One region of the Streptomyces sp. SID14515 genome, then DNA from elsewhere that is predicted to be linked to it. Evidence: riboswitches for the same ligand, from Rfam matches in the RefSeq annotation. Region 1 holds a riboswitch; the other holds the start of a gene.
The links. Region 1 has a riboswitch for S-adenosylmethionine ahead of G3I54_RS13125 (aminotransferase class V-fold PLP-dependent enzyme). Riboswitches for the same ligand answer to the same signal wherever they lie in the genome.

Region 1 (5,784 bases):
GCCCGACTGGTACATGGGCTTCGCCGAAGGTCTGGTGCGTGTGATGCCGGGCTGGGAGATCAACCTGTGGGGCCACACGCTCGTCCTGGGCGTGTTCATCCCGCTGGTCGCCTTCGGCCTGGTGCTCGGTGTCATCGCGCTCTACCCGTTCATCGAGTCCTGGATCACCGGCGACAAGCGCGAGCACCACATCCTGGACCGCCCGCGCAACGCCCCGACCCGTACGGGCTTCGGCGTCGCCTGGATCACGGCGTACTTCGTCGGCCTCATCGGCGGCGGCAACGACCTGTGGGCCACGCACTTCCACCTGTCGATCAACTCGATCACCTGGTTCGTCCGGATCTTCTTCTTCCTCGGACCGGTCATCGCGTTCATCGTCACCAAGCGGATCTGCCTCGGCCTCCAGCGCCGCGACCGGGAGAAGGTGCTGCACGGTCGCGAGAGCGGCATCATCAAGCGCCTGCCGCACGGTGAGTTCGTCGAGATCCACGAGCCGCTCAGCCCCGAGCAGCTGCACACGCTCACGGCGCACGAGCAGTACCAGCCGCTCGAACTCGGCCCCGCGGTCGACGAGAACGGCGTCAAGCGCAAGATCTCCCCGGTGCAGAAGCTGCGCGCCAAGCTCAGCAAGGGGTACTTCGCCGAGGGGAACCAGATTCCCAAGGCCACCCCCGAGGAGTACAAGGAGATCAGCGAGGGCCACGGCCACCACTGATCGCCTGACCTGATCGCCACCGTGAGAGCCCCGTCCATTCGATGGACGGGGCTCTTCGCGGTCCCCCCGGCTGGATAGGGTGGAGCCATCTTTCCTGACCGGCTGTGGACCCTGGAGCGGACCATGAACGTTGTGACCCCGAACGGCGGCGACAGCGTGGCGGCCCACTCCTGGCCCGGCCTCCTGAACCCCCTGCTGCGCGGCGAGAACCTCAGCTCCGAGGAGACCGCCTGGGCCATGGACCGCATCATGAGCGGCGAGGCCACCGACGCGCAGATCGCCGGGTTCGCCGTCGCGCTGCGGGCCAAGGGCGAGACCGTCGACGAGGTCACCGGACTGGTCCGCGCGATGTACGCCCACGCCAACACCATCCAGGTGCCGGGCCGCACCGTTGACATCGTCGGCACCGGCGGCGACCTCGCCAAGACGGTCAACATCTCGACCATGTCCGCGATCGTCATCGCCGGCACCGGCGCCAAGGTCGTCAAGCACGGCAACCGCGCCGCCTCCTCCGCGAGCGGCTCCTCCGACGTACTGGAGAAGCTCGGCGTCAACCTGGAGCTGACCCCGCGGCGGGTGGTCGAGGTCGCCGAACAGGCGGGCATCACCTTCTGCTTCGCCGTGAAGTTCCACCCCGCCCTGCGGTACGCCGCCAAGGCCCGCAAGGAACTCGGCGCGCAGACCACGTTCAACATCCTGGGCCCCCTCACCAACCCGGCCCAGGTCCGCGCCCAGGCGGTCGGCGTCGCCGACGCCCGGATGGCGCCCATCGTCGCGGGCGTGCTGGCCGACCGGGGCAACTCGGCGCTGGTCTTCCGCGGCGACGACGGGCTCGACGAGCTGACCACCACCGCCACCTCCCGGGTCTGGGTGGTCCGCGACGGCGCGGTCCGCGAGGAGCCCTTCGACCCGCGCGACGTCGGGCTGCCCATCGTCCCCGTCGAGGCGCTGCGCGGCGCCGACGCCTCGTACAACGCCGATGTGGCCCGCCGCCTGCTGGAGGGCGAGGGCGGCGCGGTACGCGAGGCGGTGCTGCTCAACTCGGCGGCGGCCCTGGTCGCCCTGGACCCGGGCCCCGGCACGCTGACCGAGCAGCTCGCGGCGAAGATCACGGTGGCGGCCGAGGCCATCGACTCCGGAGCCGCCAAGCGTGCGCTGGAGCGCTGGATCGCGGCCAGCAACGCCTGAGCGCGCCGGAGAGGCACCTCCGGAGCACACGGTGTGACGCAGGGCGCAGTCCGGATGCCGGACTGCGCCCTTGCGCGTGTGCATACGTATGGCAAGATGCTGCGCAGGTCATGAGTGACAGCGACTACGGCCCCGGCCCGCTGTCCGGCAACCCTCCGTCCGTGGCGGGGTGCCCCGGGTGAAGACCAGGCCGTAGGCAGCGAGGTCTGCGGCAAGCGCGGGCCCCTCGGCATCCAGCGGATGCCAGCCCCCGGGGTCCTGGTCCCTAGGGAGCCTCTTGTGAGCAAGCGAATGCGCTAGGGCTGACCGCCCTCCTTCAGCGCACCTTTTTTCCTTCCTCCTCCGCGCCGCCGCGTATCCGCGGGCGCGTGGATTTCGCCTGCCTGTTACGGGAGTTCGCCATGTCTGTCTCCACCGCTGCCCTCGACTCGTCGGTTTGTGCCCCGCTGCCCGTTCTGGGCCAGGACGTCACTGTTCCGCTCGTCACCGGCGGTGAGGTCACCTACGCCGCGCTCGACTACGCCGCCAGCGCCCCGGCCCTCCAGCGGGTCTGGGACGACGTCGCCGCGTACGCCCCGTACTACGGCAGCGTCCACCGCGGGGCCGGCTACCTCTCGCAGCTCTCCACCGACCTCTTCGAGAACAGCCGGCGCACGGTCGCGGAGTTCCTCGGCTGCCGCGCCGAGGACCAGGTGGTCTTCACCCGCTCCACCACCGACTCCCTCAACCTGCTGGCCGCCGCGATCCCCGCCGACTGCCAGGTCTTCGTGTACGAGACCGAGCACCACGCCTCCCTGCTGCCCTGGCGCGACGCCCAGGTCACCTACCTCAACGCGCCCCGCACCCCGGCCCAGGCCGTCGAGACGCTGGAGCGCGCGCTGGCCGACCGCGACCCGTACGGTCCCGCCCTCGTCTGCGTCACCGGCGCCTCCAACGTGACCGGCGAGCTGTGGCCGGTGAAGGAACTGGCCGCCGCCGCCCACGCGCACGGCGCCCGCATCGTCCTGGACGCCGCCCAGCTCGCCCCGCACCACCCGGTGGACATCGCCGAACTGGACGTCGACTGGGTCGCGTTCTCCGGCCACAAGCTGTACGCGCCGTTCGGCTCCGGGGTCCTGGCCGGCCGCGCCGACTGGCTGCAGGCGGCCGAGCCGTACCTCGCCGGCGGCGGCGCCTCCCGCAAGGTCGCCCGGCGCGCCGACGGCGGCGTGGACGTCGACTGGCACACCACGGCCGCCCGCCACGAGGCCGGTTCGCCCAACGTCATCGGCGTCTACTCCATCGCCTCCGCCTGCAAGGCCCTGACCGAGGCGGGCTTCGAGGGCCTGGTCGCCCGGGAGCAGGAGCTGGTGGGCCGGGTCCGCGAGGGTCTGGCCGCGGTGCCCGAGGTGCAGGTGCTCTCGCTGTTCGGCGACGACGCGCCCCGGGTCGGCGTCATCTCCTTCGTGGTGCGCGGCTGGAACAGCTCGCACTTCGCCGCCGCGCTCTCCGCCGAATACGGCATCGGCGTCCGCGACGGTCTCTTCTGCGCCCACCCGCTGGTGCGCACCCTGCTCGGCAGCGACCCGCAGGACCCGGGCGAGTGCGGCGCACCGGAGGCCGAGCCGGGCGAGCGCTCGCTCAACGCGATCCGTGTCAGCTTCGGCGCCGGTACGCCCGACGAGCACATCGACCGGTTCCTGCGCGCGGTCTCCGAGCTGGTCCGCGAGGGCGCGCAGTGGAAGTACCGTACCGAGGACGGCCGTTGCGTCCCGGACCGCGGCGAGGCCGCCCAGGTCTGAGCGGGCCTCGTGAAGCACCTCGGCCGGGGGCAGGCACGCCGCCTGCCCCCGGCCGAGGTGCGTCGCCGGTGCGCCTACGCGTCGAGGCCGATGGCGAAGGCCGCTTCCAGGTCGTGCTGGGAGTACGTACGGAACGCCACATGGGTGTCGGTGCCCTCGACGCCGGGGATCTTGCTGATCCGGCCGGGGATGACATCGGCGAGGTCGTCGTGCCTGGCGACCCGGACCATGGCGATCAGGTCGTAGGTGCCGGTGACGGAGAAGACCTCGCTGACGCTGTCCAGCGCGGCGATGGCCTCGGCGATCTCCGGAATCCGGTCCACGCTGGTCTTGATGAGCACGATCGCGGTGATCACGGCTGGCTGTCTCCCTCGGTGGCCGTGGCTGGAGCCTTCACCTTAGCCCCACCCCGGTAACGCACCCAGGCGTACAGGAACCCGACCGCGAACCCGGCCACATGCGCCAGATACGCCACCCCGGGCCCGCTGCCCGCCCCCTGCGCCGCCGCCCACTGCAGGGCGAACCAGAAGACCAGCACGATCCAGGCCGGGAAGCGCAGCGGCAGGAAGAAGAGGAACGGGAACAGGCTGGTCACCCGGGCCTTGGGGAAGAGGTACAGGAACGCGCCGAGCACCGCGGAGATCGCGCCGGACGCGCCGACCAGCGTCTGCTCGGAGTCCGCGTGCGCCGCCGCGTAACAGACCAGGGCCACATAGCCGCAGCCCACGTAGAACAGCGCGAACCGCACCCGGCCCATGCGCTCCTCGGCCATCGCGCCGAACACGTACAGGAACAGCAGGTTCCCCAGCAGGTGCAGCCAGCTGCCGTGCACGAACAGTGCGGTGAACGGCGTGATCAGCGCGTGCGCGGAGCCCTCCCACAGCTCCGCCGGAATCACGCCCCACCGCTCGAAGTACCCGGCCTGCGCGGCGAGCAGCGCGTCCTCGCTCCGGTGGGCGGCGCCACCGAACCCGGAGAGCGGACTGATCAGGAAGACCACACCGCAGACGCCGATCAGCCCGTACGTGACCGGGGCCCCGCTCGACGCCGCCGCGTCCCGGATCCTCCCTGCCGTGGTCCGCCAGTCGGCCTGCCGCCACTCGATCATGTACAGAGCATGACGTACCGGCGGAGAACGGGACGGAGCGCCTCGCCGTGCCGATGCCTATACGCGAGGCCGTAGGGTTACGCCAGGACTTCCGCAGTTCGACGGCGCACCGCGAGATCCTTGACGTAGACAGGTGGAGTCGCGGCGGCGCGCCCGGCGCGGACTCCTGGCGACGACGAAAGAGGACGCAACGATGACGACGGTTCCCCTGCCGACCGACGGGACCCGCTGGCGCTGCACGCTGTGCGGCAATCTCACGCGCTTCGACGTGACCCGCTCCTCCAAGGTCGTGGAGTACGTGCACCTCGACCTGGCCGGAGAGTCGAGTGTCGAGGAGCGGGAGGTCGTCAGTGAGACCATCGAGTCGGTCCGCTGTCGTTGGTGCAACGCGGTGGATCAGATCGAACTGGTGGACAGGCCGGGTGCCGCTTCCTGAGGGAGCGCACCCTTCGACATATCTATGGGGTGACGGACGGTGGATCAGCCGACCAGCGGCGCCGGACCGGCCGATGAGGCCGACGGCGGTGCAGAGGCGCTCGGCCGTCCGCTGCCCGAGGGTGTGCGACGGCGGGTCGTCGCGCTGGTCTCGGACGCCTTCGGCGGACTGACCGTCTCCGAACTGCCCGCCCAGCTGCGGCAGTACGCCCGGTTCACCCCGACCCGGCGGGCGAAGTTCGCCGGGAACGCGATGGCCGCCGCGCTGGAGAGCGACGCCCTCTTCCGGCAGCGCATCGGTGAGCGGCTGGCCCAGTCGCAGCCCGAGCTGACCGGCGCGCTGGAGGCGGGTTCACCGCCCGCCGCCGCCGATCCCCTCGATGTGGCCGCGGCCGCCTATGTGCTGCGCCCGGTCGGCTGGGTCAAGCTGGTCGAGGCGGCCGGCGAGGAGGTCCAGCGCGCCGACGCGGAACGGGCGGACGAGGAGACCCGGCGCGAACTGGAGCAGCTGCGCGAGGAGCTGGAGCGGGCCCGCGCCCACACCCGCGCCGAGACCG
Region 2 (5,784 bases), on a different contig from region 1:
CCGGGGGCCTCGGCTCGCACCAGCCGCAGCGGCGGACCCGAGCCGGGTCAGGGGATCAGCTCATACCTGCCGCAGCGGCGGATCCGAGCCGGGCCGGCGGACTCCGGCTGGCACCTGCCGCGCGGCGGATCTGAGCGGGGCCGGGGGCCTCGGCTCGCACCAGCCGCAGCGGCGGACCCGAGCCGGGTCAGGGGATCAGCTCATACCTGCCGCAGCGGCGGACCCGACCCGAGCCGGTTCAGGGGCCGGCTCACACCTGTCGCAGCGCCTCCAGCTGGTCCAGGAACCACTGCTGCGGCGGCAGCGCGGTCGCCGCCTCGGCCAGTCGCTTCGTCCGGCCGGACCGCTCGTCGCCGCTCATCGTCAGCGCCTCGTGCAGGGCCTCCGCCGTGCCCGTCACGTCGTACGGGTTCACCACGATCGCGTCCTCGCCCAGCTCCTCGTACGCCCCGGCCTCCCGCGACAGCACCAGCGCGCAGCCGTGGTCGGAGACGACGGGGATCTCCTTGGCGACCAGGTTCATACCGTCGCGGATCGGGTTGACCAGCGCCACGTCCGCCAGCCGGTACGCGGCCAGCGAGCGGGCGAAGTCGTCCTTGACGTGGAGGACGACCGGGGTCCAACTCTCCGTGCCGTACGACGCGTTGATCTCCGTGGCCAGAGTCTGCACCGCCGCCGTGTAGTCCCGGTAGACGGCGAGGTCCTGGCGGGAGGGGTAGGCGAAGGCGATGTGCACGACGCGCTCGCGCCATTCCGGGTGGGCGTCCAGCAGGGTCCGGTACGCGTGCAGGCCGCGCACGATGTTCTTGGACAGCTCGGTCCGGTCCACCCGGACGATGGTCTTCCTGTCCTCGCCCACCTGCTCCCGCAGCGCCGCCATCCGCTCGTCCACGTCCGCCTCGTGCGAGCGCCGGCGCAGGAAGTCCGCGTCGGCCCCGAGGCCGTGCACCCCGACCCTGGTCCGGCCGGTTCCGCCCAGGATCTCCGTACAGCAGCCGATGAACGCGTCCGCCCAGCGGCGGGTGTGGAACGCGGCCCGGTCCGCGCCGAGGATGCCGCGCAGCAACTGCTCGGCGATGTCGTCGGGCAGCAGCCGGAAGTAGTCGACGGGTGCCCACGGGGTGTGGCAGAAGTGGCCGATCCTGAGGTCCGGGCGCAGCTCGCGGAGCATGCCGGGCACCAGGGACAGGTGGTAGTCCTGCACGAGGACCGCCGCCCCGGGGCCCGCCTCCTCGGCCAGCGCCTCGGCGAAGGCCCGGTTGTACGTCTCGTACGAGGCCCACAGGCGGCGGAACTCGGCGTCGAAGACCGGCTCGACGGGCGTCTGGTAGAGCAGGTGGTGGACGAACCACAGCACCGAGTTGGCGATGCCGTTGTACGCGTCGGCGTGGATGCCGGCGTCGATGTCGAGCATCCGCACGCCCTCCTCGCCGACCCCGCGCCGCACCGCCTCGCGGTCGCCGTCGCCGAGGGCCGCGCAGACCCACAGCTTGTCGTCGACGGTGTTCAGCCCGGAGACGAGACCGCCCCCGCCGCGCTTGGCGTCGAGCGTCCCGTCCTCGCCGAGCGTGTACGAGACCGGGCCGCGGTTGGACGCGACGAGGACCTGGGCGGTGGCGGCGGCTGCGGACGTGGGTTCGGCGTGCTCGGAGACCATGTAGCGGAACCTAGCCCGTCAGGGAAGCCGCCAAACGCCTCAGCGCTCCATGCGGCCTCCGCGACCCCGTATCCGCGACCCCGTATCCGCGCCCCTCACGCCGCGTGGCGCTCCGCGTACTCCGCGATCTCCCGCATCGGCGGCCGCTCCTCCGTGTCGACCGCATGGGTACGGGGCACGAAGCCCTCCTCGCCGCGCTCGAACTGGGTCAGCGCGGGCCGCACCAGATGGCCCCGGGAGAGCCGCAGCTGCGCCGTGCGGTAGATCGCCGCCGCCATCCGGCCCAGCGCCTGCCCGTCCTGGTGGCGGTGTTTGCGGACGCCGACGTCGACCTGGCCCAGCGCGTCCAGGCCCACCGTGTGCAGCGCGTCGACCAGCAGGCCCAGCTCCACTCCGTAACCGACCGGGAACGGCAGCCGCTCCAGCAGGGACCGCCGTACCGCGTACTCGCCGCCCAGCGGCTGCACGAATCCGGCCAGCTGCGGCCAGTGCAGATTGAGCAGCGGGCGTGCCACCAGTTCGGTGACCCGACCACCCTGACCTGCGCTGTCGCCGAGCGGTCGGTCATACATCGCCTTGACGAACTGGACGGCCGGATCGGTGAGCAGCGGTCCGACCGTGCCCGAGACGAAGTCCGCCGAGAAGTCCTTGAGGTCGGCGTCCACGAAGCAGACGATCTCGCCGCCGGTCACCAGGAGCGACCGCCACAGCACCTCGCCCTTGCCGGGCAGGGCCGGGATCCGGGGCAGGATCGCGTCCCGGTGGACCACCCGGGCGCCCGCCGCCCGGGCCACGGCGGCGGTGGCGTCGGTGGAGCCGGAGTCGATCACCACGAGCTCGTCGACCAGCCGGACCTTCTCCATCAGCTCCCGGCGGATCGTCGCCACGATCGCGCCGACCGTGGCCTCCTCGTTCAGCGCGGGCAGCACGACGCTCACCGACGTACGGTGCGGATCGGCGTCCCGGGCGTCGGTGAGCCGGTTCAGCGGGCGGTCGCCGGACGACCAGGAACGCCTGGTCAGCCAGCGTTCCACCTCTTCGAGCACGGTCGGCACTCCCTGTGTGTGATCCATCTCGCGGTTCGGACGACTATCTCAACGGTCCGATGCTTCGGTTACAGTCTTGAACAACGCGTATGGCCGTCGCATGTCGGGGTCGGACCGCACATAAACGCCTGGATCGAAGATCCAGCGCCATAGAGCTCATCCAGAGGGACTGAGGGAACGGCCCGTTGAAGTCCCGGCAACCCTCCTGCCGACCGCGAGGTCACGGTGGGGAAGGTGCCAATTCCGTCTTGTGGCGAAATGCGTCGCAAGGAAGATGAGGAGAAAGGGCCTCCGCCATCATGGCTGTTCAGACCGTTGCAGGTAATGCCACCACCGCCCCCGTGGACCTCGGTCCCGCCGCGGCGCTTTCCTGCCGCGAGTGCGGCGAGCGTTTCGAGCTCGGCCCCCTTTTCGCCTGTGCGTCCTGTTTCGGACCGCTGGAAGTGGCCTACGACCTGCCCACCGGCTCCCCGGAGGAGCTGCGGAAGCGCATCGAGGCCGGTCCGAACAACATCTGGCGTTACGCACCGCTGCTGCCGGTGCCCTCCGACGTCGCGGAGAAGCCCAACATCAACCCCGGCTTCACCAAGCTGGTCAAGGCCGACAACCTCGCCCGTGAGCTGGGCGTCACCGGCGGCCTGTACGTGAAGGACGACTCCGGCAACCCGACGCACTCCTTCAAGGACCGCGTCGTCGCGATCGCCGTCGAGGCCGCCCGCGCCTTCGGCTTCACCACCCTCTCCTGCTCCTCCACGGGCAACCTGGCCGGAGCCGTCGGCGCCGCCGCCGCCCGGGCCGGACTGCGCTCCTGCGTGTTCATCCCGCACGACCTGGAGCAGGGCAAGGTCGTCATGGCCGCGGTGTACGGCGGTGAACTGGTCGGCATCGAGGGCAATTACGACGACGTCAACCGCTTCTGCTCCGAGCTCATCGGCGACCCGCTCGGCGAGGGCTGGGGCTTCGTCAACGTCAACCTCCGCCCGTACTACGGCGAGGGCTCCAAGACGCTGGCGTACGAGATCTGCGAGCAGCTCGGCTGGCGGCTGCCCGACCAGATCGTCATCCCGATCGCGTCCGGCTCCCAGCTCACGAAGATCGACAAGGGGCTCCAGGAGCTGATCAAGCTCGGCCTCGTCGAGGACAAGCCCTACAAGATCTTCGGCGCCCAGGCCGAGGGCTGCTCCCCGGTCTCCGCCGCCTTCAAGGCCGGCCACGACGTCGTACGGCCCCAGAAGCCGAACACCATCGCCAAGTCGCTGGCCATCGGCAACCCGGCCGACGGCCCGTACGTCCTGGACATCGCCCGCCGCACCGGCGGCGCGGTGGAGGACGTGAACGACGAGCAGGTCGTCGACGCGATCAAGCTGCTGGCGCGCACCGAGGGCATCTTCGGCGAGACGGCGGGCGGGGTGACGCTCGGTGTGACGAAGAAGCTGATCGAGGCCGGCGTCATCGACCCGACGCTCACCACGGTCGTCCTGAACACCGGCGACGGGCTCAAGACGCTCGACGCGGTCTCCGCGACCTCGCAGGCCACGGCGACCATCAAGCCGAGCCTGGACGCGTTCCGCGCCGCGGGCCTCGCCTCCGCCTGACCACCCCCGACAGCAGGAAGAGAAGGGCACCCACCATGAGCGTCAAGGTCCGCATCCCCACCATCCTCCGCACGTACACGGGCGGCCAGGCCGAGGTCCCGGCGGAGGGCGCGAAGCTCTCCGAGGTCATCGAGTCCCTGGAGAAGGACCACCCGGGCATCGCCGCCCGCGTCCTGGACGACCAGGGCAAGCTGCGCCGCTTCGTGAACGTGTACGTCAACGACGACGACGTGCGCTTCGAGGGCGGCCTGGACGCGGCCACGCCGGACGGCGCGGGCGTCTCGATCATCCCCGCGGTCGCCGGCGGCTGCTGAACCGCCCGGGGCCGCTCCACGGCGGCCTCCACCGCACCTCTGTGTGACCACAGTTGCCCCCTCCGCGAGAGAAGCGGAGGGGGCAATTCTGCATGGTTGAGCACGGTACAGTTGGGGAAGCCCCATCCGCTGCCCGTGCCGCCCGCATATGAGAATGCGCCCGGCCCCGATAAGAAGCAGCCAAAGTGCGTGAACCTCTTGCGGCATAAGTGCCCTTTGCCTGGCCCGACTTGCCCGTAAATCTCAGCAAACCCGCATATTCGCGTGTTCTCCCGCGCCCAGAATTCTCGTCCGACTGACCTGTTGCAGAGGGCAGTTGGGCGGATACATTCGGCCGCGGTCGACGCGCTGCGGCGCCGCACACCCTCTCCTGTCGGAGGGTGAGTTCCGACCCGGGTCCGCGAAGTGCGGTCCCGTGCAAGGGCCAGTAATAGGGGAGTTAGGCATGGCTCAGGGCACCGTCAAGTGGTTCAACGCGGAGAAGGGGTACGGCTTCATCGCGGTCGACGGTGGTGCGGATGTTTTCGTCCACTACAGCGCGATCCAGATGGACGGGTACCGCACCCTCGAAGAGGGTCAGCGAGTTGAATTCGAGATCTCGCAGGGCCAGAAGGGGCCCCAGGCCGACATGGTCAAGCTCGCCGTCGGCTGAGCTCGGCGCGGTCGTCCGACGACACCACTCACGCACGTAGGGCCCGAACCCCGGATCAGGGGTTCGGGCCCTACGCGCGTCCGGTGGCCCGGTCCGGTGGCCGGTGGCCCGGCCCGGGGGGCGCGCCGCCGACCCGTATCCGGGGCGCGCCGCCGTCCACATCCGATGGCCGCCGCTGTCCACATCCGACGAGGGACGCTTGCACTCGCAGGGGTCGAGTGCTAATCATTGGCATTAGCACTCTCCAGGTGAGAGTGACAGAAACTTGGACCGGGCCGGTGAGGCCCGCAGGCGCGGTGGGGCAAGGAACCACCACGCAGGCAGGCCGTCCGTCGCGGGCGCCTCTCGGTCCGGAGAAATCCACCCCTGTCCGGGAGGACCACTTCACATGGCCAAGATCATCGCGTTCGACGAGGAGGCACGGCGCGGTCTCGAGCGCGGGATGAACCAGCTCGCCGACGCCGTCAAGGTCACCCTCGGCCCCAAGGGCCGTAACGTCGTCCTCGAGAAGAAGTGGGGC

Region 2: linked by a shared signal. The riboswitch ahead of thrC (threonine synthase) and the one ahead of G3I54_RS13125 (aminotransferase class V-fold PLP-dependent enzyme) in region 1 are both predicted to bind S-adenosylmethionine.

Annotation. Positions count from the first base shown of each region.
Region 1 is NZ_JAAGMH010000067.1:51,723-57,506, reverse strand. It holds gene G3I54_RS13135 (cytochrome bc complex cytochrome b subunit) at 1-715, shown strand, start outside; gene trpD (anthranilate phosphoribosyltransferase) at 839-1,903, shown strand; SAM riboswitch class IV at 2,010-2,127, shown strand; gene G3I54_RS13125 (aminotransferase class V-fold PLP-dependent enzyme) at 2,305-3,684, shown strand; gene G3I54_RS13120 (Lrp/AsnC ligand binding domain-containing protein) at 3,759-4,040, opposite strand; gene G3I54_RS13115 (rhomboid family intramembrane serine protease) at 4,037-4,792, opposite strand; gene G3I54_RS13110 (hypothetical protein) at 4,986-5,228, shown strand; gene G3I54_RS13105 (NYN domain-containing protein) at 5,268-5,784, shown strand, end outside.
Region 2 is NZ_JAAGMH010000120.1:111,840-117,623, reverse strand. It holds gene G3I54_RS28325 (trehalose-6-phosphate synthase) at 251-1,657, opposite strand; gene G3I54_RS28320 (glucosyl-3-phosphoglycerate synthase) at 1,753-2,703, opposite strand; SAM riboswitch class I at 2,857-2,984, shown strand; gene thrC (threonine synthase) at 3,003-4,298, shown strand; gene G3I54_RS28310 (MoaD/ThiS family protein) at 4,334-4,612, shown strand; gene G3I54_RS28305 (cold-shock protein) at 5,058-5,264, shown strand; gene groL (chaperonin GroEL) at 5,653-5,784, shown strand, end outside.